Regions from separate parts of the Microbispora sp. NPDC004025 genome, predicted to be linked through region 1. Evidence: predicted binding sites of a transcription regulator. Region 1 holds the regulator's gene; the other holds the start of a gene.
The links. Region 1 encodes HrcA, which represses chaperone genes, less so after heat shock. Its sites were predicted from a motif close to TTGGCACTCTCNNNNNGAGAGTGCCAA; they were not measured.

Region 1 (15,714 bases):
GCTCGACCAGAGCCGACTCGTCGACCTCGACGCCGGACTCGTTGGCCACCTCGATGCTCACGGGGTCTCCTCACCCGTCATGCTCGTGCTCACCGCCGGTTGTTCCGCGGTCGCTTGTTGATCGCGCGCGGCTCGGAGGCCATCGCGGCGTCGTAGCGGCCGTAGGCGTCGACGATGTCGCTCACCAGCTTGTGCCGCACGACGTCGGCGCTGGTCAGCCTGCTGAAATGGATGTCCTCGATGCCCTCGAGGATGTGCTGGACGACCTTCAGGCCGCTGTCCTGACCGCCCGGCAGGTCGATCTGCGTGACGTCGCCGGTGACCACGATCTTCGAGTTGAAGCCGAGCCGGGTCAGGAACATCTTCATCTGCTCGGGCGAGGTGTTCTGCGCCTCGTCCAGGATGATGAAGGCGTCGTTGAGGGTCCGGCCGCGCATGTAGGCGAGCGGCGCGACCTCGATCGTCCCGGCCGACATCAGTCGGGGGATCGAGTCGGGGTCGAGCATGTCGTGCAGCGCGTCGTAAAGCGGCCGCAGGTATGGATCGATCTTCTCGTAGAGCGTGCCGGGCAGGAAGCCGAGCCGCTCCCCCGCCTCGACGGCGGGGCGGGTGAGGATGATCCGGTTGACCCGCTTGTTCTGCAGGGCCTTCACGGCCTTCGCCATCGCCAGGTACGTCTTGCCGGTGCCGGCGGGCCCGATGCCGAAGACGATGGTGTGCCTGTCGATCGCGTCGACGTACCGCTTCTGGTTGACCGTCTTCGGGCGGATGGTCCGGCCCCGCGTGGACAGGATGTCCAGGGACAGGACCTCGGCCGGACGATCGGTGGCCTGCCGCAGCATGTGGATGCTGCGCTCGACCGCGTCGGGGGACAGCTCGGCACCCGAGCCGACCAACTCCACCAGCTCCTCGAAGAGGCGCACGACGACGCCGCTCTCCTCCGGACTGCCGGTGATGGTGATCTCGTTGCCCCGCACGTGGATATCGGCGCTGAAGGCGCCCTCGATGACCCGCAGCAGCTCGTCACCCGACCCGAGGAGGCTGACCATCGGCTGCCCCTCGGGGATGACTACCTTGGCCTGGGTCTTGCTGATTTGCTGTGACTCGGACATGGGCGGCCCTTGCGGCCCTGATCGCCTCCCTAGTTCCTTCCCACTCTAGCCGCTCAGCCGGGGGGCCAGGTGAGGCTACGGCCGCCGATCACGTGTGCGTGCACGTGGAAGACGGTCTGCCCGGCGCCGGGTCCGGTGTTGAACACGACGCGGTAGCCGGTCTCGGCCACGCCCTCCTGCACGGCGACCGCGTGGCAGGCCTTGAGCAGGTCGTCGGCCAGGCCGTCGTCGGCCGCCGCGAGCGCGGCGGCGTTCTCGTGATGGGCCTTGGGCACGACGAGGACGTGCGTGGGAGCCTGCGGGTTGATGTCGCGGAAGGCCAGCGCCCGCCCGGCCTCCAGGACGATGTCCGCCGGGACCTCCTTGGCCACGATCTTGCAGAAGAGGCAGTCACTCACGCGCGAAAGCCTAGCCGTTGCGTTAGTTGATGACTGCAAAGATCCCCCCAGCTAATGTGAGTGTGCGAGACTGCACCAGAAAACCCCCCTAGTGTCGGGCGAGGACACCGCTGGGCCATGCCCCCTCATGATTCGGAAGAACGTAAACCCCCCGGGGATGACGAGCGTCCTATCGATGTGACCACCGAGACCCTCGTGGCCGACAGGTCGTTGGGAACGGTGCCCGTCGGGTGGGATGCCGACATGGCCGTGACGGCGCTGTACAGCGCTCACTATCGGTCATTGGTGCGTCTCGCCGTGCTGCTGGTGCGTGATGTGGCCAGCGCGGAAGAGGTCGTTCAGGACGCGTTCGTCGCCATCCACGGCGCCTGGCGCAGGCTGAGGGACACCGACAAGGCACTGGCCTACCTCCGCCAATCGGTCGTGAACCGATCGCGTTCCGTGCTGCGGCACCGCGCGGTCGTCGAGAAGTACGCGCCCAAGGGCCTGCCGGACGCGCCGAGCGCGGAGAACGGCGCGATCGGTGAGCTCGAGCGTTCGGCCGTCATCGAGGCGCTGCGCGGCTTACCCACCCGCCAGCGCGAGGCGCTGGTGCTGCGATACTACGGCGACCTGTCGGAGGCCGAGATCGCGCACGCGATGGGCATCAGCAAGGGCGCGGTGAAAAGTCACACGGCCCGCGGCATGGCCGCACTACGGATGGCACTGGAGCAGTTCTCATGACCTTCCCGCCCGACGACGAGTACGGCGAGTTGCTCCGCCGTGCCCTGCGCGCGGAGGCGGACGCGGTCGTGCCGTCTCCCGATGGACTCGAGATCATCCGCGGGCGGATCGACCAGCGCGGTCTGCGCGGCCTGCGGAACATGCTGTGGTGGCGCGTCGGAGCCGCCGTCGCCGGGGCCGTGCTCGTGGCGGGCGCGGTCGTGGCGGTCGTCCCCGGCCTGCGCGACCAGGTGGCGCAGTCGACGGGAATCGCCCCCGCCGGCGACGAGCGCGAGGACAGGACGGACACCTCGTCGATGAACCGGCCGCCCAACACGGCGCCCTCGCAGCCGGTCGTGATCGTGCCTGTTACACCGAGCCCGTCGCGCGGGCGGCCGAGCCCGTCCCCGACGCACAAGACGGGCACGACCACCAAACCGTCGCCCTCGCCGTCCGACCCCTGTGTCACATCCACGACCCAGGCAGGCGTCGTCGAGCCCGACCCGGCCCTGCCGCCGTCGTGCTCGCCGACCCCGGTGACGCAGCCGCCCACGGTCGCGCCCACGGTCTCGGCCCGCCCCTCGACGGCTCCGCCCACGACGTCCGCCCCGTCGTCGTCGGCCCCGAGCCCGATGCCGACGGAGACGGCCACGCTCAACTCGGCGAGCGAGTCGCCCGCTTCCTGACCGGCCCGCCGCCGCGGGCCGCCGTCACCAGCGGCCGCAGCGCGACAGCAGGACGGCCGCCGCCACCACGCCCGCCGTCGAGGTGCGCAGCACCGTGGGCCCCAGCAGGGCCGGTACGGCTCCCGCCTCGCGGAACGCGGCGATCTCCTCCTCGGCGACGCCGCCCTCCGGGCCCACGATCATGACGATGTCGCCCGGCCGCTCCGGCAGCGGCAGGCGGCTCAGCGGCTCGGCGGCCTCCTCGTGCAGCACGACCGCGAGCGCCGCCGCGGAGGCGAGCGAGCGGACCTGCGCGGTCGTGGCCTGCTCGGTCACCTCGGGCAGGTGGAAGCGCCGGGCCTGCTTGGCCGCCTCGCGGGCCGTGGCCCGCCAGCGGGCGAGGGACTTGGCGGCCCGGTCGCCCTTCCACTGCGTGACGCAGCGGGTGGCGGCCCATGGGACGATCACGTCGACCCCGGCCTCGGTCATCATCTCGACCGCGAGCTCGCCCCGGTCGCCCTTCGGCAGACCCTGCACGACCACCAGCCTCGGCCGGGGCGGCGGCACCTCGAACCGGCGCAGCACCTCGGCGGTCAGCGAGTCCTTGCCCGCCGCCGTGACCGTGCACTCGGCCACCCGCCCCGCGCCGTCGGTCAGGTCGATCCGCTCCCCCGGGCGCAGGCGGCGTACGGCGGCGGCGTGCCGGCCCTCCGGCCCGTCCAGGACGATGGTGTCCGCCGTCCGGCCGGCCGCGTCCGACAGGAACACGGGAACGCTCATGCTCAGCGGCCGTTGAAGGCGTCCCGCAGGCGGGAGAAGAAGCCCTGCTGCCCCGGGGAGAACTTGCCGGGCGGCCGCTCCTCCCCGCGCAGCTTCGCCAGCTCGCGCAGCAGTTCCTCCTGCTGCGGGTCGAGCTTGGCCGGCGTCTCGACGTTGACGTGGATCAGCAGGTCGCCCCTGCCGGTCTCGTTGAGCCGCTGGACGCCCTTGCCGTACAGCGGAATGACCTGGCCGCCCTGGGTGCCCGGCCGCACGTCGATGTCCTCGGGGCCGTCGAGGGTCTCGACCGTGATCGAGGTGCCGAGCGCGGCGGCGGTCATCGGGATGTGGACGGTGCAGTGCAGGTCGTCGCCGCGCCGCTCGAAGATCTGGTGCGGCCGCTCGACGATCTCCAGGAACAGATCGCCGGGAGGCCCGCCGCCGGGACCGACCTCGCCCTCGCCGGCGAGCTGGATGTGCGTGCCGTCCTCGACGCCGGCCGGGATCCTGACCTTGATCGTGCGCCGGGTCCTGACCCGGCCCTCGCCCGAGCACTCCATGCAGGGATGCCGGATGACGCTGCCGAACCCGCCGCACTGGGGGCAGGGGCGTGAGGTCATGACCTGGCCGAGGAACGAGCGGGTCACCTGCGAGACCTCACCGCGTCCGTGGCACATGTCGCAGGTGTCGGGGTGGGTGCCCGCCGCCGCCCCGGAGCCCTGGCAGACGTCGCAGACGACGGCCGTGTCGACCATGATCTCGCGGGTCGTGCCGAACGCCGCCTCCGACAGGTCGAGTTCGACCCGGATCGTGGCGTTGCGGCCCCGGCGGGCACGCGAGCGGGGACCCCGCGCCGCGCCCGCCGAGCCGAAGAAGGCGTCCATGATGTCGCTGAACGGGAAGCCCGCGCCGAAGCCGCCGGCCCCGGCCCCCGCGCCGCCGCCGAACGGGTCGGCGCCCATGTCGTACATACGGCGCTTGCCCGTGTCGGACAGCACCTCGTACGCCTGGTTGATCTCCTTGAACCGCTCCTGGGTCTCCGGATCGGGGTTGACGTCCGGGTGCAGCTCACGGGCCAGGCGGCGGTACGCCTTCTTGATCTCTTCCTGGCTGGCGTCGCGCCGGACGCCAAGGGTCGCGTAGTAGTCGTTGGACACTTATGACCCCGCCAGGATCTGGCCGACGTACCGCGCCACCGCGCGTACCGCACCCATCGTCACCGGATAGTCCATTCGTGTCGGGCCCAGCACTCCGAGCCGGGCCAGTTCCCTGTCGCCCGAACCGTACCCGGCGGCCACGATAGAGGTGCCGCGCAACCCGCTGTAGGGGTTCTCGGATCCGATTCGGACGGTGATGTCGGACAGCCCGCCGGTCTCACCCAGCAGGCGGATGAGGACGACCTGTTCCTCCAGCGCCTCCAGCACGCCGCGCAGGCCGACGCTGAAATCCGCGGCGGCGAGGTTGGCCGTACCGGCGAAGGCGATTTTCTCCTCGTGCCGCTCCACGAGCGTCTCGAGCAGCACGGACAGGATCGTGGCCGCCGCGGGCCTGTCCTCCGGGGGCAGCCGCTCGGGCACCTCGGCCACGGTCTCGGGCACCTGGGACAGCCCGCACCCGTCCAGGCACGCGTTGAGCACGGCGCGCAGGTTGGCGATCCGGTCGTCGGCGATGGCCTCGGGCAGGTCGACCACCCGCTGCTCGACCCGTCCCGTGTTGGTGATCAGCACCAGCATGACCCGCCGCTCGGCGATCGGGACGATCTCCACGTGCCGGACCGACGACCTCGTCAGCGAGGGGTACTGGACCACCGCGACCTGCCGGGTGAGCTGCGCGAGCAGCCGCACCGTGCGCATGACGATCTCGTCGAGGTCCACCGCCCCCGCGAGGAAGGTCTCGATGGCCCTGCGCTCGGCGCCCGACAGCGGCTTGATCTGCGACAGCCGGTCGACGAACAGGCGGTAGCCCTTGTCGGTGGGCACCCTGCCGGCGCTGGTGTGGGGCTGGGTGATGTACCCCTGCTCCTCCAATGCCGCCATGTCGTTGCGGATCGTCGCCGGGGAGACGCCGAGGTTGTGCCTGTCCGCCAGGGCCTTGGACCCCACCGGCTCGTTGGTGGACACGTAGTCCTCGACGATGGCGCGCAGAACGGCGAGCTTGCGGTCGTCGAGCAATGTGTCACCTCCCTGTGCCTGGAAACACCGACTCTGGCACTCTGTGTTCCCGAGTGCCAAGTGTACGGCTACCACCCCACGTGGTGCGATAACGCGGAGGGCACCAGGACAAGTGGGCTGCAAATCGACGGCAAGTGGCATGGTGGACTCTTCATCTCATGTACGAGAATCACAACCCCGCTCCGGCCGACGCCACCATGCGGGTCCCCCGCCCCGCGCCCGCCATGCCGCCCGGCGCGACCCTGCGGATGCCCAACCCCGTCCCCCCGCCGTACGGCGGCTCCCGGCCCATCCGGCCCCGCCTGCTGTGGGTCTTCCTCTCCTGGGCGCTCTTCCTCGTCCTGCTGGTGGCCGGGGTCGGCGGGTTCGCCGGCGGACTGTTCTCCACGATCGGCGACATCGCGCCCACCACGACCTTCTCCGGCGGGCAGTCGGTGAGCGTCGCGCTCGACCCCGCGGACAAGCCCGCCATCTACGCGGCGGTCGACCAGCCCACCGACGTCAGCTGCCGGCTCGGCGACGGCACCGACCCGCAAGTGCGGCTGACCCGGCCGGCCGCCTCCCAGACCGTCGCGCTTAACGGCACCACCTGGGAGCTGCTGTTCGAGGCCGGCGTCCCGCGGGCGGGCACGTACCAGCTCGCCTGCGACGGCGACGGGGTGAGGTTCGGCGTCGGCAAGCAGCTCACCGGGGACATCGGCAAACTGGTGGGCGGTGCGCTCGCGCTGCTCGCGCTCCCCGTCGTCGGCTTCCTGGCCGCGGTGATCGTGACGATCGTCGTGCTGGTGCGCCGTTCCGGGGCCCGCCGTCGCATGGCGTGATTTGCTAGCGTTCCCCGCATGTACGGGCGGGACGTGCTTTCCGGAGACTGGCGGCGGCCACGGCGGGGGCGGATCCCCGAGATCCCGGCCGAGCCCGAGCTCGTGGTCGAGGACGCCGAGGGCCGCTTCTGCGGCGCCGTGGTGGCCTGCGACAAGGAGGCGGTGACGCTCGAGGACCGGTTCGGCCGGCGGCGGGTGTTCCCGCTGACCCCCGCCGGGTTCCTCCTTGACGGCGAACCGGTCACCCTGGTGCGCCCCCAGGCGGGCCCGAAGGGGCCGCTGCGGAGCGCCTCGGGGTCGATCGCGGTCGAGGGCCTGCGCGCGCAGGTCGCCAGGGAGAGCCGCATCTACGTCGAGGGCGTCCACGACGCCGCCCTGGTCGAGAAGATCTGGGGACACGACCTGCGGGTGGAGGGCGTCGTCGTCGAATACCTGGAGGGCGTCGACGACCTCCCCGCCATCGTCGAGGAGTTCTCCCCCGAGCCGGGCCGGCGGCTGGGCGTGCTCGTGGACCATCTGGTGCCCGGCTCGAAGGAGAGCCGCATCGCCGCCCGGGTGTCCGGGGACGACGTGCTCGTCGTCGGACACCCGTTCGTGGACATCTGGCAGGCGGTCAAGCCGCGGGCGCTCGGCATCCCCGCCTGGCCGGACGTGCCGCGCGGTGTGCCCTGGAAGGAGGGGGTGATCGCGGCCCTCGGCTGGCGGATGGACCCCCAGGAGGCGTGGCGGCACATCCTGGGCCGGGTCACGACCTACGCCGACCTGGAACCCGAGCTGCTCGGCCGCGTGGAAGAACTGATCGACTTCGTCACGATCCCCTCGCCGTGATCGCGCAGCCCTCCGGACGGACGGCTCCTGTCCGGCGGCGGCGTACGTGGTGATCTCGCAGGCGCAGCGCTTCAGGGGACCAGATCGCGGATAACGGCGTCGGCGAGCAGCCTGCCGCGCAGCGTGAGCACGGCCTGGCCCGCCTTGAACGCCTCGACCTGCAGCAGCCCGTCCGCCAGGGCCCGCGCGCACGCCGTACGCGCCTCGGGGGCGATGTCCGCGAGCGGCAGGCCCGAGACCAGGCGCAGCTCCAGCATGACCCGTTCGACGGCCCTGTCCTCCGCCGACAGCACCTCGCGGGCGTGCGCGGGCGAGGTCTCCGCCGCCAGGCGTGCGGCGTACGCCGCGGGATGCTTGACGTTCCACCAGCGGGTGCCGCCGACGTGGCTGTGCGCGCCCGGCCCGGCCCCCCACCAGTCCCCGCCGGTCCAGTAGAGCAGGTTGTGCCGGCAGCGGGCCTCGTCGCCCGCCGCCCAGTTGGAGACCTCGTACCAGCTCAGGCCGGCGGCCGTCAGCATCTCCTCGGCGATCAGGTAGCGGTCGGCAGCCACGTCGTCGTCCGGCATCGGCAGCTCACCGCGCCGGATGCGGGCGGCGAGCCGGGTGCCGTCCTCGACGATCAGGGAGTACGCCGAGACGTGGTCGGGCCCGGCGGCCAGCGCGGCCTCCAGCGAGGCCCGCCAGTCGTCGTCGCTCTCCCCCGGCGTGCCGTAGATGAGGTCGAGGTTGACGTGCTCGAACCCGGCCTCGCGGGCCTCCCGTACGGCCTCGGCGGGGCGGCCGGGGGTGTGCCGCCGGTCGAGGACGGCGAGGACGTGCTCGCCCGCGCTCTGCATGCCGAAGCTCACCCGGGTGAACCCACCCGCCCGCAACTCCTTCAGGTAGGTCTGGTCCACGGACTCGGGGTTGGCCTCGGTCGTCACCTCGGCGCCGGGCCGCAGGCCGAACTCCGCACCGATCGCGTCGAGGATCCGTACGAGATCGGCGGCGGGCAGCAGCGTCGGCGTGCCGCCGCCGAAGAACACGGTCTCCACGGCCGGTGCGGCGTCCCCCAGCACGCGCCGGGCCAGCCGTATCTCCTCGACCGCGGTGGCGGCGTAGTCGCGCTGCGCGGCGCCGGGGCCCAGCTCCGCCGCCGTGTAGGTGTTGAAGTCGCAGTAGCCGCAGCGTGTCGCACAGAACGGCACGTGCACGTAGAAGCCGAACGGACGGGAGCCGAGCCCGTCCAGGGCCCCGGACGGCAGCTCGCCGCTCTCGGGGACGGGATCGCCGTCGGGAAGCACAGAAGGCACGCTCTCCAGTCTGCCGCCACTCACACCCTGCCCTCGACGCCCCCGATCACCGGAGCTCGGACTGAGCCCCATCGGGGATTGCCGCCCTATTCGCCTTTGCCGCACTCGCCCAAATATCGCATCATTTGTCGTGACCGATCAGTCTAATGCGCGCCTGCCCGGCCGCCGCGTAACGCCATGACAAATCACCGCCTCAACAACACCAGCCGCCGTGCACGCCCGACAGCGGAACACCCGGCGATTCCCGGAGCACCCGGGGAAGTGTTTCGATCTTTCCGGGAAACTCAAGGCTGCGCCAGCGGCTTTTATCGGCCGCCAGGCAGGGGATCAACCGGCCCGAGCGCGCCGATCTCCGATTCCGGTCTCATCGACGGCCGGAGCCGCAGTGCGGGCCGCCGCGCCCTCGTCGAGCCTCGCCAAAGGGCCTGATCCCAAGGAATGCGGCAAGACCACCGGCTCCGACTCTCTCTGGCGGCGCAGCCAGAAGTGTCACAGCAACAACACCTGCCTGCAGAACCATGCCGACCATGTGGTGATGGGCGGCGCCAAGAGCAAGAAGAAGTACGTCAATTGAATTCTCGTCCCCACCGAGCGGATCAGCGGTATCGAATGTTCCTGGATCTGCGGCAGCAGCGCGCCGAATTACTGGAGGGCCGCGGACTTCTATGCCACCCAACCTCCCGCCGTGGTTCCCACCCCGGTGGCATTGGGGATCAATTCGAAGCAGGCCAGGGATTTCGACCAGCTGCACATTCACATGGCGAGGGCGCGCTGGGAGTCCTGGCACGACCTCGCCGCCCAGGACAACCTGGCCGCCAGAACCGTGGCGAACTCGCGGCGCACGGCTCCCCGTCCGCCGTCTCTCGGCGCTGCCATTGACGCCCTGATCACCCGGGTCTACGATCGCGACAATTTACAGGAAACTTTCCTATAAAAAGCGCTCGGAGGCCGGCGTGCACATGAGAAGGACCCTCGCAGTGGCGGTCGCCGCCACCCTGGCGGCCGCACTCGCGCCGTCAGCGGCCCAGGCCACCACCGGCGGCGGGGACCGCTACAAGCGGGTGGCCTACTTCATCCAGTGGGGCGTCTACGGACGGAACTTCCACGTGAAGGATGTGGACTCCAGTGGTGCGGCCGGGAAGCTGACCCACCTCAACTACGCCTTCGGGTTCGTCGGCCCGGAGGGCACCTGCTACTCCGCCGACCCCTGGGCCGACTGGCAGCGTCCCGTGCCCGCCGAGCAGAGCGTCGACGGTGTCGCCGACACCGACGACCAGCCGCTCAAGGGCAACCTCGGCCAGCTCAAGAAGCTCAAGGCCCGCCACCCCGGCCTGAAGGTCCTCATCTCCCTCGGCGGCTGGACCGGCTCGAAGTACTTCTCCGACGCCGTCCTCACCCCCGAATCCCGCGCCACGCTCGCCGCCTCCTGCGTCGGACTGTGGCTCAAGGGCGACCTGCCCGGCCTGCCCCCCGGCACCGCCGCCGGCGTCTTCGACGGCATCGACCTCGACTGGGAGTGGCCCGGCTCGGCCGGCAACGACGGCAACGTCATCCGCCCCGAGGACAAGCAGAACTTCACCCTGTTCCTGGCCGAACTGCGCCGACAGATGAAGGCGTACGACCGGCGGGCCGAACTGACCGCGTTCCTCCCCGCCGCCGCCGCCAAGATCGACGCCGGATTCGAGGTCCGCAAGGTGTTCGACCAGCTCGACTTCGCCACCGTCCAGGGCTACGACCTGCACGGAACCTGGGAGAACCGCACCGGCCACCAGGCCAACCTGCTCACCGACCGCCGCGACCCCAACGAGGTGAAGTTCAGCGTCGACCAGACCGTACGCGACTACACCGGACGCGGCGCCCCCGCACGGAAGATCGTCATCGGCGTCCCCGCCTACGGCCAGGGCTGGACCGGCGTGACCTCCCGCGGCAACGGCCTGTACGCCACCGCCACCGGACCCGCCCCCGGCACCTGGGCCGCCGGCAACGAAGACTACAAGAACCTCGTCAACAAGCCCGGCAAGCGCTACCGCGACCTGCTCACCGGCACCCTGTGGCTCTACGACGGCAACGAGTTCTGGTCCTACGACGACCCCGCCGTCATGCTGGAGAAGGCCGCCTACATCCGGCTCAAGGGCCTCGGCGGCTCCATGCTCTGGTCCATCGACCAGGACGACGCCAAGGCCTCCCTCACCACCGCCCTCTACTCCGTCCTGCGCTGACCCGGCGTCTCGGGGAGGGAGCCGTCGCGGCTCCCCTCCCGGATGAAGGTGTCCGGCTCCGCACCACCCGTCTCGGCCTCAGCGCCGTCGAGGCGGACGGGGCCGTGGCGCAGCCGAACCGTGTGCGGGGTCTGTGGTCCCCGGCTCTGCCGTGCGAGGACGCGCAGGGCGCCGGCGGAGCTCGGGTCGTTCGGGGTGTAGATCTCCAGGCGGTGATCGGGGCTGTCGGGCTGGAGCCAGACCTGGTAGGAGACGCTCACGGCGCCCACCGTGGGATGCCGCAGGTGCATGGTCCCCACCGTGCAGTCGGCGACCTCCCCGATCGTCCACATCATCGAGAACTCGTCGCTGCGCATGGTGAGCTCTCCGATCAGCTCCGCAAGGCGTGCGTCCGCGGGGAATCTCCCCACCGTGAGCCGGAGGTAGGCGACGTGGATGCGGGCGAGCTCTTCCCAATTGCCGTACAGCTCGCGGGTGAGCGGATCGAGGAAGAACATCCGCGGGATGGACGGCCGGCGCGCCGCGTTCCATGGCGCGTCGAAGGGAACGTGCTCGGCGACGAGCGCGTGACCGGTGCGGTTCCACGCGAGCACGTCGCCACGACGGCCGAGCACGATCGCCGGCGTCGCGTCTCCCAGGGATTCCAGGAGTGCGAGGACTCGGGGGTGCGGCTCTTCTTCGGGCGGTGCGGCGAGGCCGGGATTCGCGGATTGACGCGCGAGGTTCCGGAGGTGCACGGTCTCGATCTCGTCGAGCCGCAGCACCCGCGCGAGAGCGCCGAGCACCTGCGTGGAAGGGCTCTCCGCCAGACCTTGCTCCAGACGCGTGTAGTAACCGGCGCTCATTCCGGCGAGCTGCGCGAGCTCCTCACGCCGCAGGCCGGGAACCCGGCGAGCGGTCCCGAAAGTGCGCAGCCCCACGTCGTCGGGCGTTGTCCGATCACGACGGCTCCTCAGAAACGCGCCAAGACTCTCCACGACATCGAGCGTAGGGCGACCGAGCACGCTGTGGGTGTACCTGCCGAGAGCACCCACAGCAAGAGGCTGGTTGGCGCGCCCGCCTTGCCGGACCGTCGAAGCATGCATCACGAGCACGCGCACAAATCGTCGGGGCTGCGGTCCTGGCTCGGTCTTCTGGTGATCCTCGGGCCCGTACTGCTGGTCTCGATGGACGGGTCGATCCTGTTCCTGGCGTTGCCCCGGATCAGCCAGGCCCTGACGCCGACCGGCGATCAGGCCTTGTGGATATTGGACGTCTACGGCTTCGCCGTCGGCTCTCTACTGATCGCGTTCGGCAACATCGGCGACCGGTACGGCCGGCTGAAGTTGCTCATGATCGGCACGACGGCCTTCGGCATCGGCTCCGCGGCAGCGGCGTTCGCGCCGACCCCCGAGCTTCTCATCGTCGCCCGGGCGCTGATGGGAATAGCGGGTGCGACGCTCCTGCCATCGGCTCTGGCCGTGTTGAGCGAACTGTTCACCGACCCACGGCGACGTGCGCAAGCCGTCGGCATCTTCGCCGCGGCGTTCGCAGCCGGGTTCGCCATCGGCCCCGTCGCCGGTGGCGTCCTGCTGGCACGGTTCTGGTGGGGCTCGGTCTTCCTGATCAACCTCCCCGTCCTCGTTCTGTTCCTGTTCTTCGCACCGATCCTGCTTCGCGAGGTCCGTGCGACCCGCCCAGGCCGCGTCGACGCGCTCAGTGTCGTGACCTCCTCGGCCGGTCTCCTTCTGACTATCTACGGCCTCAAGCACGCCGCCGCCGAAGGTCTGTCGATCGTCCCGGTTCTCGCGGCCGTCGCAGGGCTGGCGCTGCTGGCGTGGTTCACCCGCAGGCAGCGGCTCCTGCGGCATCCGTTGATCGAGTTCTCGCTCTTCCGCGACCGGGTCTTCACGGTGGCGATCATCACCGGCATGCTGCCGCTGGCGGCGTGGTCGGCGATGGCGTACCTGGCGAGCGTCTATCTCCAGTCCGTTCTCGACCTGTCCGTCCTGCGCGCCGCACTCCTCGCACTTCCCGGCGCCGTGGTTCTCACCGTCACCTGCGTCGTCACGCCCTTCGTGGTCGATCGCATCGGCAAGCGCACTTCCCTCATCATCTGCCACTTCTCCATCGCTGCGGGTCTGTTGCTCCTCCTCCCCACGACGATCACGGGCGGAATCGGTTGGTACGTCGCTTCCACAGCGATCGCGGGTGTGGGATTCGGCGTCTGTTTCAGCGTCGTCGCCGACACCGCCGTCGGCGCCGTCCCCCCGGAACGAGCCGGCTCGGCGGGCGCGATCGCCGAGACCAGCAACGAGATCGGCAACGCCCTCGGCATCGCTCTCCTCGGCTCACTCGCCGCCCTGGTCTTCCGGCTCCACGGGCCGGACCTGGCGCCCACCCTGGACGAAACCCTCCAGCTTCCCGATGTCCCGACCACGGTGGCAGCGCAGGCGAAGGCGGCCTTCGTCACCGGCCTTCATGTGGCCGCCGTCGTGGCCAGCGTCCTGCATGCGGCGCTCGGCGTCCTCACCCTTCGCCGTCTTCCCGGATCGGTGACGGCAAAGGGCGATGCCGGCACCCCGCCTCGGCGAACAGGCGATCGAGTGACAAGCACGGCGCGATGACCGGACTCGCGTCTATGATGGCGCCTCACGCAGCTGATATCGGCCCGCCATGCGACGCGAGCCCCTGGGGTACACAAGTCGACTCTCGCCCGGTTCACCTAGTCCGGACAGTATGCCGTCCGTCCTTTCCGGTCGAACTCGGCCTGCGGGATCAGCACGTCGACGACCTTGTCCGTACGGGGGTCGAAGTCGTTGACGAGCACCGTGCCCGGATTGCGTCTGAGCTTGTCCGCGTCGCCGACCTGGAACTCGACGTGCGACGTCGAATAAGTGTTGTCGAGCGTCCCGCCGAACGCCGTGTACGTGACGGCCGGGTTGAACGCCGGGATCTGCTGCTTTGCCCGCCAGCCGTCGCCCGGAGCGTCGAGCCGGAAGGACGCCGTCTCACCAGCCACCCGGGGAGCCAGGTAGAAGGCGTCGTCGATGGCGGGATTGGGCGGCCCGCCCGCGTCGGGGTCGTACGCCGCCGGAGTGGGGTCCTCCGGAAACTGGCGGTGATAGACGGTCACGCCATCCGGCTGCCGTCCGCACCACGCCAGAACGATGACGAGGTTCCCGGCCCGGTCGACGCCGACGCCGGTGATCCCGTTCTGGGGAACGGTGCAGCCCGTAGCCCCGAACGCGATCACCCCCAGCACAAGCGGACCCGCGAACCGTCTCATCCGCCCACGGTAGATCACTCCACGGCCGGGACCGAGGGCCGCGGGCACTTCGTGATCAGGACGCGACGACGCCGGTGCGGTTGCCGAGGACACGCTCGGCGGCCTGGTCCCATCTCTCGCTGCGGCCGGGGACGGCGAGGACCCGCCGCATCAGGTCCTTGTCGCCGTGGTAGGCCCGGAACGCCTCGGCGATCGTCACGCCGTCCGAGGGCCGGTCGAGCACCTCGATCTCGTCGCCCGCGCCGAGCTCGCCCCGCTCGACCACCCGGAGGTAGGCGCCGGGGCGGCCGGCCTCGGTGAAGCGCTTCACCCAGCCGCGCTCGTCCAGCCAGTTGCGGAACACCACGCATGGGATGCGGGGGTAGGTGACCTGGAGGACGGCCGTGCCGACCCGCCACCGCTCGCCGAGGAGCGCGCCGCTCACGTCGGCCCCGGACGTCGTCAGGTTCTCCCCGAACCGGCCGTCACGCAGGTCCCGGCCCATGCGCGGCTCCCACCAGTCGTAGTCCTCCCGCGCGTAGGCGTACACCGCCTGGTCGGGGTGACCGTGGTGGGCCACGTCGGCGCGCTCGTCGCCCTCCAGGCCGTTGTCGCGTACGGCGACGCGGCCCTCGGCCTTCCGCTTGTCGATGGCGGTGCGCCGGAGTTCTCCGGCCCACTCGGCGTCGACGGCCCTGCCCACGTTCACAGAGAGGATGTGCATGACCAAACGTTAACGGATGGTCATGTTTCCCCGCGATCCTATTAAGTTGTGGTCAATTCGGACAGAGTTACTTCTTGTTCTTGTCCGGCGCCTCGGAGGAGAGGGCGGCGACGAAGGCCTCCTGGGGGACCTCCACCCGGCCGACCATCTTCATCCGCTTCTTGCCTTCCTTCTGCTTCTCCAGCAGCTTGCGCTTACGGCTGATGTCACCGCCGTAGCACTTGGCGAGGACGTCCTTGCGGATGGCGCGGATGTTCTCGCGGGCGATGACACGGGCGCCGATCGCGGCCTGGATGGGCACCTCGAACTGCTGCCTCGGGATGAGCTCCTTGAGCTTCTTGGCCATCTCCACCCCGTAGGCGTACGCCTTCTCGCGGTGGACGATCGCGCTGAACGCGTCCACAGTCTCGCCCTGCAGCAGGATGTCCACCTTGACCAGGTCGGCCTCCTGCTCCCCGGACGGCTCGTAGTCGAGCGAGGCGTACCCGCGGGTCTTGGACTTGAGCTGGTCGAAGAAGTCGAAGATGATCTCGCCGAGCGGGAGCGTGTAGCGGATCTCGACCCGGTCCTCCGAGAGGTAGTCCATGCCCTGGAGCTGCCCGCGGCGGCCCTGGCACAGCTCCATGATCGCGCCGATGAACTCGGACGGTGCGAGCACCGTGGCCTTCACCACCGGCTCGAAGATCTGGCCGATCTTGCCGGCCGGGAACTCCGAGGGGTTGGTGACGACGTGCTCGTTCCCGTCCTCCATGATCACCCGGTAGATGACGTTGGGC
Region 2 (15,714 bases), on a different contig from region 1:
CCCCGGCGTTGATCGCCATCGCGACCAGGCCTGCGGAGTCGGCGAACGCCACCAGGTCGCCGGGCGGCACGGCGGTGAACGTCTCGCGGAACGGCACGGTGACCTGGCGGCGCCCGAGCCACACGGCCAGGGTGTCGCCGAGCCGTACGCCGAGCTCGGCCAGGTCGGTGGCGGTGATCGACAACTGGACGTTGCCGTGCCTGTCCACCGACAGCACCTCGCCCTCCGCCGCGCCGTCCCGCAGCCGGCAGGTCGGCGCGGGCAGGGTCACCAGGCGGTTCACCGGCATCGGCGGCCCCACATCCGCGACCGCGCGCCCGGTGCACAGGTGGGCGGCCACCGGGGCGAACAGATCCCGTCCCGGGAACGTCGGAGAGACGCTCTCCAGGAACAGGTCCGTGTTCGTCAGCTCGTAGGCCGCGTCGGCGCCTCCGGCGGCGCGCACGGCCCACGACAGGATGCCGTTGTCCGGGCCGAGGAAGACCCGTCCTCCGGCCTCCACCGCGACCGGGCGCCGGTTGCCGCCCACGGCGGGATCGACGACCGCGAGATGGACGCCGGCCGGCAGGTAGGGCAGGGTCTGCGCGAGGATGGCCGCGCCGCGCCGTACGTCCCCGGCGGGGACGAGATGACCCACGTCGATGATCCGAGCCTGCGGAGCGATGCCCGCGATCACGCCGTGGCACGCGGCGACGAACCCGTCCTCCAGCCCGTAGTCGGTCAGGAGCGTGATTACAGAGCTCACATCACGTGACACTACGTCCGTCCCGCCCGGCCTGAACACCCCGGGTTCGCCTCGCTGGTTCGCGCATTACCATGGGACGGGCTCGCGAGCCGATCGAGGAGGAGCGGATGGACACCGAACCGGCCGGCGACGGGCCCGGCCTCTCGGACCGCGACCGCGAGATGCTCGCGTTCGAGCGCCAGTGGTGGCGTTACGCGGGCGCCAAGGAACAGGCGATCAGGGAGGCCTTCGGCATCTCCGCGACCCGGTACTACCAGTTACTCGGGGAGCTGATCGACCGGCCGGAGGCGCTGGAGCACGACCCCATGCTCGTCAAGCGGCTGCGCCGGATGAGGGCCGGCAGGCGGCGCGACCGCTCGGCCCGCCGATTCGGACTCAACTCCTAGCGCCTCTCCCGCGGCACCGGCTTTTTCCCCTTCGCACGCATGAGCCCCGCCACCGGGGCATGAGGCCGTCCCGAGGCGTACGCATCTGACCCCCACCGGAGTGAGGCCATGACCCTGCCCGCGCACGCAGGAATCGACGCGATCGTCTCCGATCCGGCCGGCGCCGTGATCGGGCTCGACTACGACGGCACGCTCTCCCCGATCGTGCCCGACCCCGCCGCCGCCCGGGTGCATCCCGGCGTTCCCGGCGTGCTGGCCGCCCTCGCCCCGCTGGTGCGCGCCGTCGTGATCGTCACGGGCCGCCCGCCGCGTACGGCGCTGGCCCTCGGCGAGGTCTCCGGCGGGCCGTCCCTCGCCGACGTGCCCGGTCTGGTGATCCTCGGCCACTACGGCCTGGAGCGCTGGGAGGACGGCCGCCTGACGGCGCCGCCGCCCCCGCCGGGGCTCGACCTCGTCCGCGCCCGGCTGCCCGAGCTCACGGCGGGCCTCGACGGGGTGTGGATCGAGGACAAGGACCGGGCCGTCGCCGTGCACACCCGGCGGTGCGCCGACCCCGCGGGGGCGCTGGAGGCGCTGCGCGGGCCGGTCGCGGCGCTGGCCGGGGAGGCCGGGCTGACGGTCGAGCCGGGCCGCATGGTGCTGGAGCTGCGGCCCGCCGGGATGGACAAGGGACGGGCCCTGTCGGCCTTCCTCGCCGAGCGCGGCGCCCGCTCGGTCATGTTCGTCGGAGACGACCTGGGGGACCTCGCCGCCTTCGGCGCGGTCGAGACGGCCGGGATCCCCGGCGTACGCGTGTGCAGCGGGTCCGCGGAGGTGACCGCGCTGGCGGAGCGCGCCGACGTGGTGGTGGACGGGCCCGACGGCGTCGTGACACTTCTCGGCGACCTCGTGGCAAGGATGGGCAAGCCGTCTGCAACCCGCCGGGCGTAACGTCCTGGGCATGAGGAAGACGATCTCGGCCGCGGCGGTCGGCCTGGCCGTGCTCGCGGCGTCCCTGGCGGTTCCCACGGCGGCGTACGCGAGCGACAGCGCGGCCACCAAGACGTTGCACCTGCGCAAGGGCCTGACCCTCAAGATCCCCTCGTCCTGGCGGGTCGACGCCGGTCGCGCGGACTGGCTGCGCGTCATCACCGGCTCGTGCCCCACCAAGGGCACGGACACGTACGGCTTCCGCGACTCGGGGTGCCACAGCTTCTGGATCCTCGGCCCCAAGGCCATCAAGGTGGGCCATGAGCTGTTCCAGGCGTACACGCCGGACGGCCCGTTCTATCCGGCCACCGACGTCGGGCCCTGCCCGGTCAAGAAGAAGCTCTACATCGGCCGGACCACGCTCGCCGAGAAGGGGCTGCGGCAGGTCGGGCCGGGGCACAAGGCCGACTACCGCGACTGGGCGGGCACCTGCAGGACCCTGACCTCCGGCACGGTGAAGGCCCGGTTCAACCAGCGCGAGTGGTACCTGCCGACGTCGCGGATCCTGGTGGTCGACCAGTGGAGGACCCCGGGTCTCGCCGCGATCCTCGAGGACGCGACCTGGAGCTGAGCGCTTGGCGATCTCCTGCCTATCGGGCCACAAGTCGTCCGCAAGTGACCGCGCCTAGTGTTTCCGGCATGTTCAGAAAGACGATCTCGGCCGCGGCGGCCGGTCTGGCCGTGCTCGCGGCGTCCCTGGCGGTTCCGGCGGCGGCGTACGCGAGCGAGAGCGGCGGCACCAAGCAGGTCCGTCTGCGCAGCGGCCTGACCCTCACGATCCCCAAGTCGTGGAAGGTGGACAAGGACGACAAGGACTGGGTGCGCGTCATCACCGGCTCGTGTCCCACCCTCGGCACCGAGGACTACGGTTTCCGCGACTATGGGTGCCACGGTTTCTGGATCCTCGGCCCGAAGGCGCTCAAGATCGGGGGGCACACGTTCCAGTCCTACAAGTCGAAGTACGGATTCGACCCGGCGACCGACGTCAGCATCTGCCCGAAGAGCTACAAGCTGTACAAGGGCGAGTGGAAGCTCGCGGACAAGGGGCTGCGGCAGGTCGGGCCCGGCCACAAGGCGGACTACCACAAGTGGGCGGCGACCTGCGTCGACAAGAAGTGGCGGGTGAAGCTGCACTACAACCAGCGCGAGTGGTATCTGCCCTCGTCCAAGGTGCTGGTCCTCGACCAGTGGGACCACCCGCAGCTGGCCGCGATCCTCAAGAACGCGACCTGGAACTGACCGGTCCGGGGCTCAGGACCGCGACCGGGAGCCCACGACTCCGCCCGCGGCCACCGCGATGAGGGCGGGCGCGAGCAGGAACGCCGTGTGCGTCCCGAAGCCGTCCCCCAGCGCGCCGAGCACGAACGGCCCGCTGCCCGAGCCCACGCCCGCCCAGATCGAGGCCGTGCCGGACGCCTGGTCCGGCCGGCCTCCCGACACCTCGATCATGCGCGTCAGGCCCATGGGGAACTGGACCGAGATGCCGAGCCCGCTGAGCGCGAGCCCGGCGTAGCAGACCGGCGCCGAGGTCCCGGTCCAGAACAGCGTCCAGCCCGCCAGGGTCACCCCGAGCGAGCCCAGCAGCACCACTCCCGGAGTGAAGCGCAGGGCCAGCCGGGCGCCGCCGAACCGGCCCGCGGCCATGCCGGCCAGCATCGCGGTCAGCCCGGTCGCCGCCACGCCGGGCGACAGGCCGGTCCGCTGGCCGAACAACGCGGCGGCCCACAGGTTGAAGGCGAACTCCAGGGCCACGCAGCACAGCAGCACGAAACCGGCGACGTGGAAGCGCCAGCCGTACGGGACCCGGAGAGAGGCCGCGGGCGACGGCGGCGGGACGGGCGCGGGCGGCACCCACACCCGGCCCATGACCAGGGCCAGCACGAGGGTGGCCGCCACCGGGACGAACAGCGAGGGGCGCCAGCCGATCGGCGACTCGGCCACCACGCTGAAGACGTAGGTGGTGGCGATGCCGGCGGTGACGCCGACCGCGTTGGCCTCGCTGATGACGGCCGCCCCGGCCGGGCCGTGGTGGTCGCTGAGCACCGCCATCATCACGTACAGGGCCGTCGAGCCGCAGCCGCCGGCGAGGGTGAAACCGGCGAGCGTGAGCGGAAGCGAGTGTCCGAACGCGACGAGGAGCACCCCGGCGTTCATCCCGGCCAGGCCGCCCCAGATGACGGCGCGGCGTCCGAGCCGCCTGGTCAGCGTGGGCAGGGCCAGCCCGCCGGCGATGCCGCCGAGCGCCATCCCGGTGCCGTGCAGCCCGGCGACGGCCTGGGACACGCCGAGTTCGGCGCGCAGGAGCGGCACGGCGGCCGACAGGCCGTACAGGTAGGTGGCGAAGGTGGCGAGCTGCAGGTAGACCAACCAGGTGGGGCCGTCCCTGGTGACCTTTATGTTGCGTTCCAAAACCAGGCAAGGTTAGCGCAAAAACGACAAATCCTTGCTCAAAGCAGCGCGGCGAGCTGGTCCTCGAACCAGCGCTGGGGCGGCAGGGCGGTGGCGGCCTCCCGCAGCCGCAGGCCGCGCGTGAGACGTTCCTGCTCCGGCAGCGTCAGCGCCTCGTGCAGCGCCGCCGCCGTGCCGGACACGTCGTACGGGTTGACCAGCAGCGAGTCGGCCCCCAGCTCGGCCGCCGCGCCCGCCTCGCGCGACAGCACCAGCGCGCACCGGGGCGACAGGATCGGGCCCTCCTTGGCCACCAGGTTCATGCCGTCCCTGATCGGGTTGACGAGCAGGACGTCGGCCAGCCGGTAGGCGGCCAGGGAGCGCGGGTAGTCGTCGTTGACGTTGAGGATGAGCGGGTCCCAGTCCTCGGTGGCGTACTCGTCCTCGATCTCCTTCGCGCAGCGCTGCACGGCCGCCGTGTATTCGCGGTACTCGGGCAGGTCGTGCCGGGAGGGGTAGGCGAACGCCAGGTGGACGACCCGGCCGTGCCACTCGGGATGGGCGGCCAGGAACTCCTGGTAGGCCCGCAGGCCGCGCACGATGTTCTTGGACAGCTCGGTGCGGTCGATGCGCACGATGAGCTTGCGGTCGCCGACGTGGTCTTTGATCGCGGTCATGTGCGACTCGACGTCCGGCTCGGCCGCCCGCGCCCGCAGCGCCTCCCCGTTCACCCCGAGCGGATGGACGCCGATCCTGGTGGTCCGCCCGTCGTAGGTCACCGTACGGGCGGCGTGGTCCACCCGGGCTCCGAGCAGCACGTCGCAGCAGTCCATGAAGGAGCGGGCCCAGCGGGCGGTGAGGAACCCCGCGTGGTCGGCGCCGAGGATGCCGGTCAGCACCTCGGCCGCGACGTCCTCGGGCAGCAGCGCGAAGTATTCGGGCGGCGCCCAGGGCGTGTGCGAGAAGTGGCCGATGCGCAGGTCGGGGCGGTCGACCCGGAGCATCGCCGGGGTCAGCGTCAGGTGGTAGTCCTGCACCATGACGCGCGCCCGGGGCGCCGCCTCCTCGGCGAGGGCCAGTGCGAAGGCCCCGTTGTACGTGCGGTACGACTCCCACTCCCGCCGGAACCGCGTGCCGAACTCGGGGGAGAAGGGCGTGTTGTACAGCAGGTGGTTGACGAACCAGAGGGTCGAGTTGGCCACGGCGTTGTAGGCGCGGTGGAAGACCGCGGGCGGGATGTCCAGCATGCGGATCGGCCCCGTCTCGAAGGCCCGGTCGAGCCGGCCGCCGGGCGCCTGGCGCACCGCGCCCCGGTCGCCGTCCGACAGCGCGGCGCAGACCCACAGGACGTCGGTGTCCCTGACCACCTCGGACAGGCCCGAGACCAGGCCGCCACCGCCCCTGCGCATGGTCAGGCCGCCGTCCTCCGACAGCGTGAAGGACACCGGGCCCCTGTTGGACGCGATAAGAACGGTGCTGCTCATCTGGGCTGTCCCTCGATCAGAGCGGGCGCGCATGCCGGAAGATTAATAAAAGCCGACCTCCGTCAATAGGATGTCAACCGATCGCGGAAGGGCTGGATACGGCATGGCACTGGACGACACGACCGAGGACCTGGCCCGATCGGCTGCCCAGGGGGACCATCGCGCGCTCGGTGAACTGCTGCGACGCATCGAGCCCGACGTGCTGCGGCACTGCGAGAGGCTTCTACCGTATCGGCAGGACGCGGAGGAGGCCGCGCAGGACACGCTGCTCGCCGTGGCACGCAACATCGGCAGGTTCGAGGGGCGCGCCAAGTTCAGCACCTGGTTGCACATCGTGACCGTGAACTGCGCCAGGACCACCTACCGCTCGCTGAAGCGGCGCTCGTCGGAGCAGGCGGAGGAGCTGCCCGACCAGCGGCCCGATCCCCGGCGGGTGAGCGTCATCGCCGGGTCGCGGCTCGACCTGCTCGACGCGATGGAGGCGCTGGAGGCCGAGCGGCCCGACCTCGCCCAGGCGCTCGTGCTGCGCGACATCTGCCAGCTCGACTATTCGGAGGTCGCCGACCAGCTGAAGATCCCCCTCGGCACGGTCAAGTCCCGGATCCATCAGGCGCGCAAGTACGTGCAGGCCGCTCTCGGCGAGGCGTACGGCTGATACGGATCGTCTCGTTATGTGAGACATCGGAACGGACACCGAGGACGCCGGGGTACAGTGCTAGGGACCTTTCTCGGAAAGGTTCCACAACTGAACATGCTCATCCAGAGGGGTGGAGGGACCGGCCCTGCGAAGCCCCGGCAACCTCCCCGGTGTCGAACTCGTGTCCACGAGGCCCGGCCGGGACAGGTGCCAATTCCGGCTCGCGGCCAGGGTGGTCGCGAGCGAAGATGAGGGAAAGGCCTCGCTTCATGGCGCACACCAGCACTGCCGCTAAGACCGCCGCGAACACCGTCGAGTTCGGCCCCGCCACGGGTCTTTCGTGTCGCGAATGCGGCACGCTTTATGAACTCGGCCCGATCTTCGCCTGTACGGAGTGTTTCGGCCCCCTTGAGGTGGCGTACGAATTCGGCGAGATCCGCCGGGAGGACATCGAGTCCGGTCCGGCGAACATCTGGCGGTACCGCTCCCTGCTCCCCGTTCCCGCCGACGTGGCGGCCAAGCCCAACCTCCAGCCCGGCTGGACCAAGCTCGTGAAGGCCGACAGGCTGGCCGCCGAGCTGGGGCTGCGGTCGCTCCACGTCAAGGACGACTCCGGCAACCCCACCCACTCCTTCAAGGACCGGGTCGTCTCGATCGCGCTGGAGGCCGCGCGCAACTTCGGCTTCCACACCCTGTCGTGCTCCTCCACCGGCAACCTCGCCGGCGCGGTGAGCGCGGCCGCCGCCCGGGCCGGACTGGACTCCTGCGTGTTCATCCCCGCCGACCTGGAGCCGGCCAAGGTCGTCATGGCCGCGGTGTACGGCGGCCGTCTGGTCGCCATCGACGGCAACTACGACGAGGTCAACCGCTTCTGCTCGGAGCTCATCGGCGACGAGCTGGGCGAGAAGTGGGGCTTCGTCAACGTCAACCTCCGGCCCTTCTACGCCGAGGGCTCCAAGACGCTGGCGTACGAGATCGCCGAGCAGCTCGGCTGGCGCCTGCCCGACCAGATCATCATCCCGGTGGCCTCCGGTTCGCAGCTCACCAAGATCGACAAGGGCTTCCGCGAGCTGATCAAGCTGGGGCTGGTCGAGGATCGGCCGTACCGGATCTTCGGCGCGCAGGCCGAGGGCTGCTCGCCGGTCTCCCGGGCGTTCAAGGCCGGGCAGGACGTGGTGCAGCCGGTGCGGCCCGACACCATCGCCAAGTCGCTGGCGATCGGGAACCCGGCGGACGGGCCGTACGTGCTCGACATCGCCCGGCGGACGGGCGGCGCGGTGGAGGACGTGAACGACCAGGAGATCGTCGAGGCGATCCGCCTGCTGGCCAGGACCGAGGGCGTCTTCGCCGAGACGGCGGGTGGCGTCACGGTCGGCGTGCTGCGCAAGCTGGTGCGCGAGGGGCGCCTCGACCCCGACGCCGAGACCGTGGTGCTGAACACCGGCGACGGGCTCAAGACGCTCGACGCGGTGGCCGAGCACGCCCGCCCCACCGCCGTCATCCGTCCTTCTCTCGACGCCTTCCGTGCGGCATTCGCCAACTGAAAGCGTTTCACCAGGCCCATCGGCAGCAACGAAAGCGAGCGAACAATGAGCGTTTCCGTGCGGATTCCGACGATTCTCCGGACGTACACCAACGGAGCCGCGGAGGTGAGCGGGGAGGGGGGAACGCTTCGAGAGGTTCTGCAGAAGCTGGACGCGGACTACCCCGGCATCGGCGGGCGCATCCTGGACGAAACGGGTAAGATTCGGCGTTTTGTCAACGTCTACGTCGGAGAAGAGGATGTCCGATTCGCCGACGGTCTGGACACCGCCACGCCGGACGGGGTGCAGATTTCGGTCATCCCCGCCGTCGCCGGAGGCTGAGCCGCCGCACCGGCGCCGAGCACCTGACATGCACTTCTATGGCGAAGAAGTCGGGCGGTGCTATGGCAAATGGTGTAGCTCTCAACTATTCAACAGCAAAGTGAAAATTCTTCGATCCCGCTTTGAGCGAACGCCAAGTAGTAGTTTGCGGATTGACTCTGTTGTCCTACGCCTTGACACGGGTATGGTCGAGGACGATCGACAAAACCGGGGGCTTCTTGGTGGTCCCCAGCCCAGCAAGAGGAGTCGGAAGTGGCGCAGGGCACCGTCAAATGGTTTAACGCGGACAAGGGCTACGGCTTCATCGCGGTAGACGGTGGTAAGGACGTGTTCGTCCATTACTCGGCAATCCTGATGGACGGCTACAAGGCCCTCGAGCAGGGTCAGCGGGTTGAGTTCGACATCACGCAGGGTCAGAAGGGCCCCCAGGCGGAGGCCGTACGGGCCGTCTGATCCCGTCATCGACCTTGGAAGGCCCGGCGCACGAAGTTCCGCGCGCCGGGCCTTCCGCTGTGTCTCCCGCTCCACTCGTCGGGGCGCTCACTCCCGCCGGGTCCGGCGTGACCTGCTGCACTCGTTCTGGACATACCGTCCAAGCTGGTCAGGGTGGCTTCCGCTTGCACTCTCGGGGGGAGAGTGCTAAATACTTGTTTGGCACTCTGAGGTCGAGAGTGACAACAATCGGGATCGGGGCGATGGGGCCCGCGCAGGGATAGCGGGCTCAAGCCGTCGCGGGCGTCGGCTCGGTCCGTTGAAGACACCCTGCTACTGGGAGGTCTAGCCTAATGGCAGCCAAGATGATCGCGTTTGACGAGGACGCCCGGCGCGGTCTCGAGCGCGGTATGAACCAGCTCGCCGACGCCGTGAAGGTGACCCTCGGCCCGAAGGGCCGCAACGTCGTGCTGGAGAAGAAGTGGGGCGCCCCCACGATCACCAACGACGGTGTCTCCATCGCCAAGGAGATCGAGCTCGAGGACCCGTGGGAGAAGATCGGCGCCGAGCTGGTCAAGGAAGTCGCGAAGAAGACCGACGACGTCGCCGGTGACGGCACGACGACGGCTACCGTGCTCGCTCAGGCGCTGGTCCGCGAGGGTCTGCGCAACGTGGCCGCCGGCGCCAACCCGATGGCGCTGAAGAAGGGCATCGAGGCCGCCGTCGAGCGCGTCAGCGAGGAGCTGTCGAAGCTCGCCAAGGACGTGGAGACCAAGGAGCAGATCGCCTCCACCGCCTCCATCTCCGCCGCCGACACCGAGATCGGCTCCCTCATCGCCGAGGCGATGGACAAGGTGGGCAAGGAAGGCGTCATCACCGTCGAGGAGAGCAACACCTTCGGCCTGGAGCTGGAGCTCACCGAGGGTATGCGCTTCGACAAGGGCTACGTGTCCGGCTACTTCGTGACCGACCCCGAGCGCATGGAGGCGGTCTTCGAGGACCCGTACATCCTGATCGTCAACTCGAAGGTATCGGCGAACAAGGACCTCCTGCCGCTGCTCGACAAGGTCGTGCAGTCCGGCAAGCCGCTGGTCATCATCGCCGAGGACGTCGAGGGCGAGGCCCTGGCGACCCTGGTCGTCAACAAGATCCGCGGCCTGTTCAAGTCCGTGGCCGTCAAGGCCCCCGGCTTCGGCGACCGCCGCAAGGCCATGCTGGGCGACATCGCCACCCTCACCGGTGGCCAGGTCGTCAGTGAGGAGGTCGGTCTCAAGCTCGAGAACGCCACCCTCGACCTGCTCGGCCGCGCCCGCAAGGTCGTCGTGACCAAGGACGAGACCACGATCGTCGACGGCGCCGGTGACGCCGAGCAGATCGCCGGCCGGGTCAACGAGATCCGCGCCGAGATCGAGCGCACCGACTCCGACTACGACCGCGAGAAGCTCCAGGAGCGCCTCGCCAAGCTGGCCGGCGGCGTGGCCGTCATCAAGGCCGGCGCGGCCACCGAGGTCGAGCTCAAGGAGCGCAAGCACCGCATCGAGGACGCCGTCCGCAACGCCAAGGCCGCGGTCGAGGAGGGCATCGTCCCCGGCGGTGGCGTGGCCCTGCTGCAGGCCGGCGCCAACGCGTTCGACAAGCTCGAGGTCAACGGCGACGAGGCCACCGGTGCCGCGATCGTCCGCAAGGCCCTCGAGGAGCCGCTGAAGCAGATCGCCGTCAACGCCGGCCTCGAGGGCGGCGTCGTGGTGGAGAAGGTCCGCAACCTCCCGGCTGGTGAGGGCCTCAACGCCGCGACCGGCGAGTACGTCAACATGTTCGAGTCCGGCATCATCGACCCGGCCAAGGTCACCCGCTCGGCGCTGCAGAACGCGGCGTCCATCGCGGCTCTGTTCCTGACCACCGAGGCCGTCATCGCCGAGAAGCCCGAGAAGGAGAAGGCCCCCGCCATGCCCGGCGGCGGCGACATGGACTTCTGATCCATCTGCCTGCTTCGTCTCAACGGAAGGGCGGTTCCCCCTCGGGGGAGCCGCCCTTTCCCGTTGTGCGCCCCGGGTTCAGGTGAGGCGCCTGACCCAGCGGGCGCAGTCGGTCTGCATCGCGTATCCCGCCGACGTCCAAGCGTGGTGCGCCAGGGTGTTGTCGTGCAGGACCATCGCGTCGGCACGGAACGCGCCGAACTTCCGGAACCGCTCCTCGGCGGCCCGGATCAGCAGCGATCCGATGCCCATGCGCCGGTGGGCGGGGTCCACGGCGAGCCGGTAGAGGTGGGCGCGCCAGCCGTCCCACCCGGCGATGAGCGTGCCGATCACGCGGCCGTCGATCTCGGCGATGAGCAGCGCCTCGGGATCGCGCTCGATCAGGGCCACGACCTTGGCGGCGTCGTCGTGCCTGTCGGTGTTCTCCGCGGCCTCCCGCCAGAACCGCAGGACGGCCTCGACGTCCTCCAGGACGCCGTCGCGGACTCGTACGTCGGGCGCGCTCATCGCAGCTCCTCGGGCAGGTCGCGGCTGTGCAGGATGGTCAGTGACGTCACGGCCCGGGTGAGGACCACGTAGAGACGGGCGCGACCGCGCTCCTCCGCCTCGGCGATGGCGGCGGGCTCGGTGACGATCACATGGTCGTACTCCAGACCCTTGGCGAGCGTCGCCGGCACCAGCAACAGCCGGTCGTCGCCCGTCGAGTCGGGACCGAGCACCGCGTGCGGGAGGTGCGCGGCGTCCAGCGCCGCCGTGAGGGCCGGCACGTCCGCGTCGGCGGCGATGACGCCGATCGACCCCTCCTGCGTGAGGGCCTGCCGTACGGCCCCGGGAAGGGCGGCGGCGACGTCGGGCTCGCGGCGTACGGACAGGGAGCCCGTGCCGGGACGCAGCGAGCGCGGCGGGGCCAGCTCCGGCGCGACGGAGGGCAGCAGCCGCGCCGCGAAGTCGAGGATCTCGCGGGGCACGCGGAAGCCGAGCGTGAGCTCGGTGACCTCGCCCGACGGCTGGCCGAGGTGGTCGAGCACGGTCTTCCAGGAGCGTGCCGACCAGGGCGTGGTGCCCTGCGCGAGGTCGCCCAGCACGGTCGCCGAACCGGTGCGGCAGCGGCGTCCGAGCGCGCGCAACTGCATCGCCGACAGGTCCTGCGCCTCGTCGACCACGAGATGTCCCTGGGACGGCGTGCGCTCGATCAGGTCGCCGAGCTCGTCGAGCAGGGCCGCGTCGGCGGCCGTCCACTTGGCCGACCGATGCGACTTGTACGGCTTGCGCCACAGGATGAGCTGCTGTTCCTCGGGCGACAGATCCGACCGGGCCGATCTGGCGAGGAACTCGGGGTCCGACAGCAACCGGAACAGCACCTGCTCGGGGGTGAGCTTCGGCCAGGCGGCGTCCAGTATGGCCTTGACCGGCTTCGAACGGGCCACCGCGTCCTGCACCCGGTCGTCGGGCGACTCGCCGCGCCGTTCCATCTGCACGAGCACGGCGTGGGCGAGCCGCTGGGCCAGGGTGGCGCGGCCCGGGCCGTACCTCGTCGTGCCGCGCAGGGAGGCGACGATCTCGCGGACCTCGTGATCGGGCACCCGGTAGCGGTTGATGCCCTTGGTGAACAACACCCCTTCGACCGGCTTGGTGACGTGCAGCCACAGGGCCCGCTTCACCACCTCGGCCATGCGTGCGTCGCCCTTCACGGCCGCCGCGGCGGGGTCCTCCGGATGGGCGTGGTCGCCCAGGACACCGGCGACCGTCGTCTGGTCGACCTTCACCTCGCCGAGCGCGGGCAGCACCGAGGAGATGTAGGAGAGGAAGGCCCGGTTGGGCCCGACGATCGTCACGCCCGAGCGCGCCAGCTTCTCCCGGTGGGTGAACAGCAGGTAGGCCGCGCGGTGCAGGCCCACGGCCGTCTTGCCGGTGCCCGGCGCGCCCTGCACGCAGACGGTCACGCCGAGGTCGGCGCGGACGATCTCGTCCTGGTCGGGCTGGATGGTCGCGACGATGTCCCGCATGGGGCCGGTGCGGGGCCGCTCGATCTCCTCCGTCAGCAGTCTGCTCTGCCCGAGCGCCCTGCCGTCGAGCGGCTCGTCCTCGTACGCCGTGAGGTCGCCGCCCTGGTAGCCGAACCTGCGGCGCAGCCGGACGCCCATCGGGTCGGCGGGGCTCGCCTGGTAGAAGGCGCGCGAGATCGGGGCGCGCCAGTCGATGACGAGGGGCCGGCTGCTCTCGTCGTGGACGTGCCGGCGTCCGACGTAGACCGTGCCGGGCAGGTCGTCGCCGGGCGCGCGGTCCAGCCGGCCGAAGAACAGCGGCGCGTCGGGATGGTCGGCCAGGGCGGCCACTCTCTGGTCGAGCAGGCCCTGCAGGACCTGTTGCGACACCCAGTCGCCGGCGGCGTCCGCCGACAGCGACTGCGCGTGCTCACGCATCGCGCGGAGCGCGGCACGGGAGGCCGCCAGATGGGCGCGCTCGTCTTCGAGCACATTTCCGGGCATGCGGAAACTCCTCCGGACATGACGAGGACAGGACTGGTGGAAGCGGGAAACACAAGAGCTTAGCGACGGACCCCGCGATGCCGAAACGGTATTTCTCGCGCGTGTCACCGTTTCCCGGGGCGGGTATCTGTACCCGGGTGACGCGCACCGTGGTTCCTCCGGCGATCCAGGCGGCGGCGAGCCTGCTGCTCGCCACGCTGTGGGGGTTCGCGGTCTTCGGCGGCTGGAGCAGGCAGGCCTTCTGCGTGACGAGCCTGGGCTCCTCGCCGGGCTGTGCGGACCGGATCGCCTCGGTGATCGCGCTGTCCGTTGTGGTCGCGGTGATCGCGGCGTGCGCCACAGGGGCCGCCTGGCTCGGCCGGCGCGAGTCCCTGTACGGCGCCGCCGTGGTGGCCTGGGTCGTCGCGCTGGTGGTGCTGTTCGTCGGCGGCCTGGCCGCGCAGTGACCGCGGGCCGGTGACCGTGTCTCGGGCGACCGTGCCTCGGTGATCGCGGCCCGGTGACCGGTCCGGGTGACCGGTCGGAGACTTTCCGGCGGCCGAGGGGCTCGTCCTCTCCTCGGCTCGCCGGGCAGCGTCATGCGGTAGTGGGGTGATTTGTCGTGAAATGCCCTGTTGCGTGAGCCTCGGACGCTCGCCGGCAGGGTGAGGCAAGGGATAACGACGAACCAGGAGTAAGACGAAAAATGCGTATATTGCGTGATTCGCCTCGTCTGCTGGGTATTGCGGCCATCACGACTGCATCATGTGAGGGTAAGGCGCGAGGGGGTGACGTGGTGACAACGCCCAAGGGTATTTCCTGGATTTAGGGTCGCCATCGCCGTACGGGTGAGCGTCCGCGGGAGGGCGCCCGGAGATCGTGACGCGCGTGCGGGCTGGTCAGGCGTCCCCGGCGGCCCGAGAGAGGCGCCGCATGCGGCTCGTCCTCACGCCCGGAGCGGCGCGCTCCAGGTCGGCCGCGCGGGCGAGCGTCCGCCGGCCGGAACTCACACCCCGGAACTCATACCGGGGCCTGGATCTTGCCGATGCCGAGTGTGGTGACGGCGGGCAGCAGGCCCGACTCGAACACCGCCCCGAGCAGTGGCAGGTTGAGCGCGGCCAGCCGCTCGGCCCCCGCGTCGCCGAGCGTTCGCCACGGGCCCGCGGCCAGTTCGTCGGTCATGCGCTCCACCTGGTCGCGCAGCGCGCGCCCCGCCGGAGTGGCCCTCCCCTCGCCGTCCACCAGGCCGCGTACGGCCAGCCGCTCGCGTGCGGCGGCCCACTCCTCGTCGGTCCAGCCGCGGCCGGCGAAGTTCTCCGCCGGGGCCGCGCCCACGGCGGCGAAGGAGACCAGGGCCTCACAGGCGTCGAGGCCGGCGGCGTGCAGGGCCGTCAGGTGCCCGTCGCCGCGGTGCTCGCGCAGCACCGTGTAGGCCTGCCACAGCGCGAGGTGCGGTTCCTCCGGCCAGGGAAGGTCGAGATTGGCCGCGGCGAGCGGCCGGTGAGCGACGTCCGCGCTCTCCGCCGCCCGGATGGCCAGCGCGGCCGCCTCCTTCACGCCCTCGTCGATCCGGTCGCCGAGTAGACCGCGCAGCGTCCGGTCCATCGCGCGCAGCCGCGCGTCGAGCACCTGCCGGGGCGACGCGGTCGCCCAGACGCCCGGCACGAGTCCGGCGATCATGCCCGGGCTGAAGCTGTAGTAGGTGGCGGCCACCAGCGCCGGTCCCGCCGCGCCGAGCGGCGCGGTGCGCCAGGCGAAGTAGCTCGGCCAGCGTGTCGAGACGTCGTAGCCGAGTGCGGCGGCCTCCTCGAAGGCCTGCGGGCTGTAGTAGAGCGTGGCGTGGACCGGCTCGATCTGATGCCACATGGTGCGGGCCAGGCGTGCGGACATCCCTCAAACCTCACTGTCTAGATAAGCTATGCCAGTGACGATAGAGGCATGGAGAATCACTGGTCAACAAGAGATAGACAGTTATGTGGGGAGCTGGGTGGAGCTCGCCGTCCTCCTGGTGAACGTCCTGGCCGCCGACGCGTCGCACGGGCGTGCTGTCACACCGCCCCGGACGGGCGGAGAACGGCTGGCCGCGATCCGGACCGGCCTCGCCGCCGCGGGTCGCCCCGGCACCGGGCTCACCACCGCCGACGCCGACCGGCTCGCCGAGATCACCGCCGAGTTCCGCCCGTTGTACGGCGCGGGGGACCGGCTGCCCGAGGCCGCCGCACGGCTCAACGACCTCCTGGTGCGGCACGGCGCCGTGCCGACGCTCTACGGCGACCCGGGAAAGCTCCGGCTGGCCTTTCACCGCTCGGACGCGACGCTCGTCGACGCCTGGGCCGCCGACATGGGCACGGCGCTGGCCATGGT

Region 2: the regulator HrcA is predicted to act here: its motif matches at 9,126-9,152, upstream of groL (chaperonin GroEL).

Annotation. Positions count from the first base shown of each region.
Region 1 is NZ_JBSGHN010000001.1:423,077-438,790, reverse strand. Features, by position in the region: gene ybeY (rRNA maturation RNase YbeY) at 1-61, opposite strand, end outside; gene ACWEQG_RS02165 (PhoH family protein) at 90-1,112, opposite strand; gene ACWEQG_RS02160 (histidine triad nucleotide-binding protein) at 1,166-1,510, opposite strand; gene ACWEQG_RS02155 (SigE family RNA polymerase sigma factor) at 1,754-2,233, shown strand; gene ACWEQG_RS02150 (hypothetical protein) at 2,230-2,898, shown strand; gene ACWEQG_RS02145 (16S rRNA (uracil(1498)-N(3))-methyltransferase) at 2,923-3,657, opposite strand; gene dnaJ (molecular chaperone DnaJ) at 3,660-4,793, opposite strand; gene hrcA (heat-inducible transcriptional repressor HrcA) at 4,794-5,807, opposite strand; gene ACWEQG_RS02130 (hypothetical protein) at 5,966-6,628, shown strand; gene ACWEQG_RS02125 (DUF3097 domain-containing protein) at 6,647-7,456, shown strand; gene hemW (radical SAM family heme chaperone HemW) at 7,528-8,748, opposite strand; gene ACWEQG_RS02115 (hypothetical protein) at 9,134-9,322, shown strand; gene ACWEQG_RS02110 (CDP-diacylglycerol diphosphatase) at 9,323-9,682, shown strand; gene ACWEQG_RS02105 (glycoside hydrolase family 18 protein) at 9,708-10,967, shown strand; gene ACWEQG_RS02100 (helix-turn-helix transcriptional regulator) at 10,949-11,944, opposite strand; gene ACWEQG_RS02095 (MFS transporter) at 11,975-13,573, shown strand; gene ACWEQG_RS02090 (hypothetical protein) at 13,672-14,235, opposite strand; gene ACWEQG_RS02085 (MOSC domain-containing protein) at 14,291-14,938, opposite strand; gene lepA (translation elongation factor 4) at 15,006-15,714, opposite strand, start outside.
Region 2 is NZ_JBSGHN010000005.1:417,838-433,551, reverse strand. Features, by position in the region: gene ACWEQG_RS17335 (SAM hydrolase/SAM-dependent halogenase family protein) at 1-745, opposite strand, end outside; gene ACWEQG_RS17330 (DUF3263 domain-containing protein) at 853-1,131, shown strand; gene otsB (trehalose-phosphatase) at 1,240-2,061, shown strand; gene ACWEQG_RS17320 (hypothetical protein) at 2,072-2,671, shown strand; gene ACWEQG_RS17315 (hypothetical protein) at 2,740-3,339, shown strand; gene ACWEQG_RS17310 (MFS transporter) at 3,352-4,509, opposite strand; gene ACWEQG_RS17305 (alpha,alpha-trehalose-phosphate synthase (UDP-forming)) at 4,548-5,972, opposite strand; gene ACWEQG_RS17300 (RNA polymerase sigma factor) at 6,076-6,627, shown strand; SAM riboswitch class I at 6,725-6,864, shown strand; gene thrC (threonine synthase) at 6,879-8,153, shown strand; gene ACWEQG_RS17290 (MoaD/ThiS family protein) at 8,199-8,474, shown strand; gene ACWEQG_RS17285 (cold-shock protein) at 8,727-8,927, shown strand; gene groL (chaperonin GroEL) at 9,260-10,882, shown strand; gene ACWEQG_RS17275 (GNAT family N-acetyltransferase) at 10,961-11,389, opposite strand; gene ACWEQG_RS17270 (HelD family protein) at 11,386-13,371, opposite strand; gene ACWEQG_RS17265 (hypothetical protein) at 13,509-13,817, shown strand; gene ACWEQG_RS17260 (SCO6745 family protein) at 14,371-15,240, opposite strand; gene ACWEQG_RS17255 (CGNR zinc finger domain-containing protein) at 15,326-15,714, shown strand, end outside.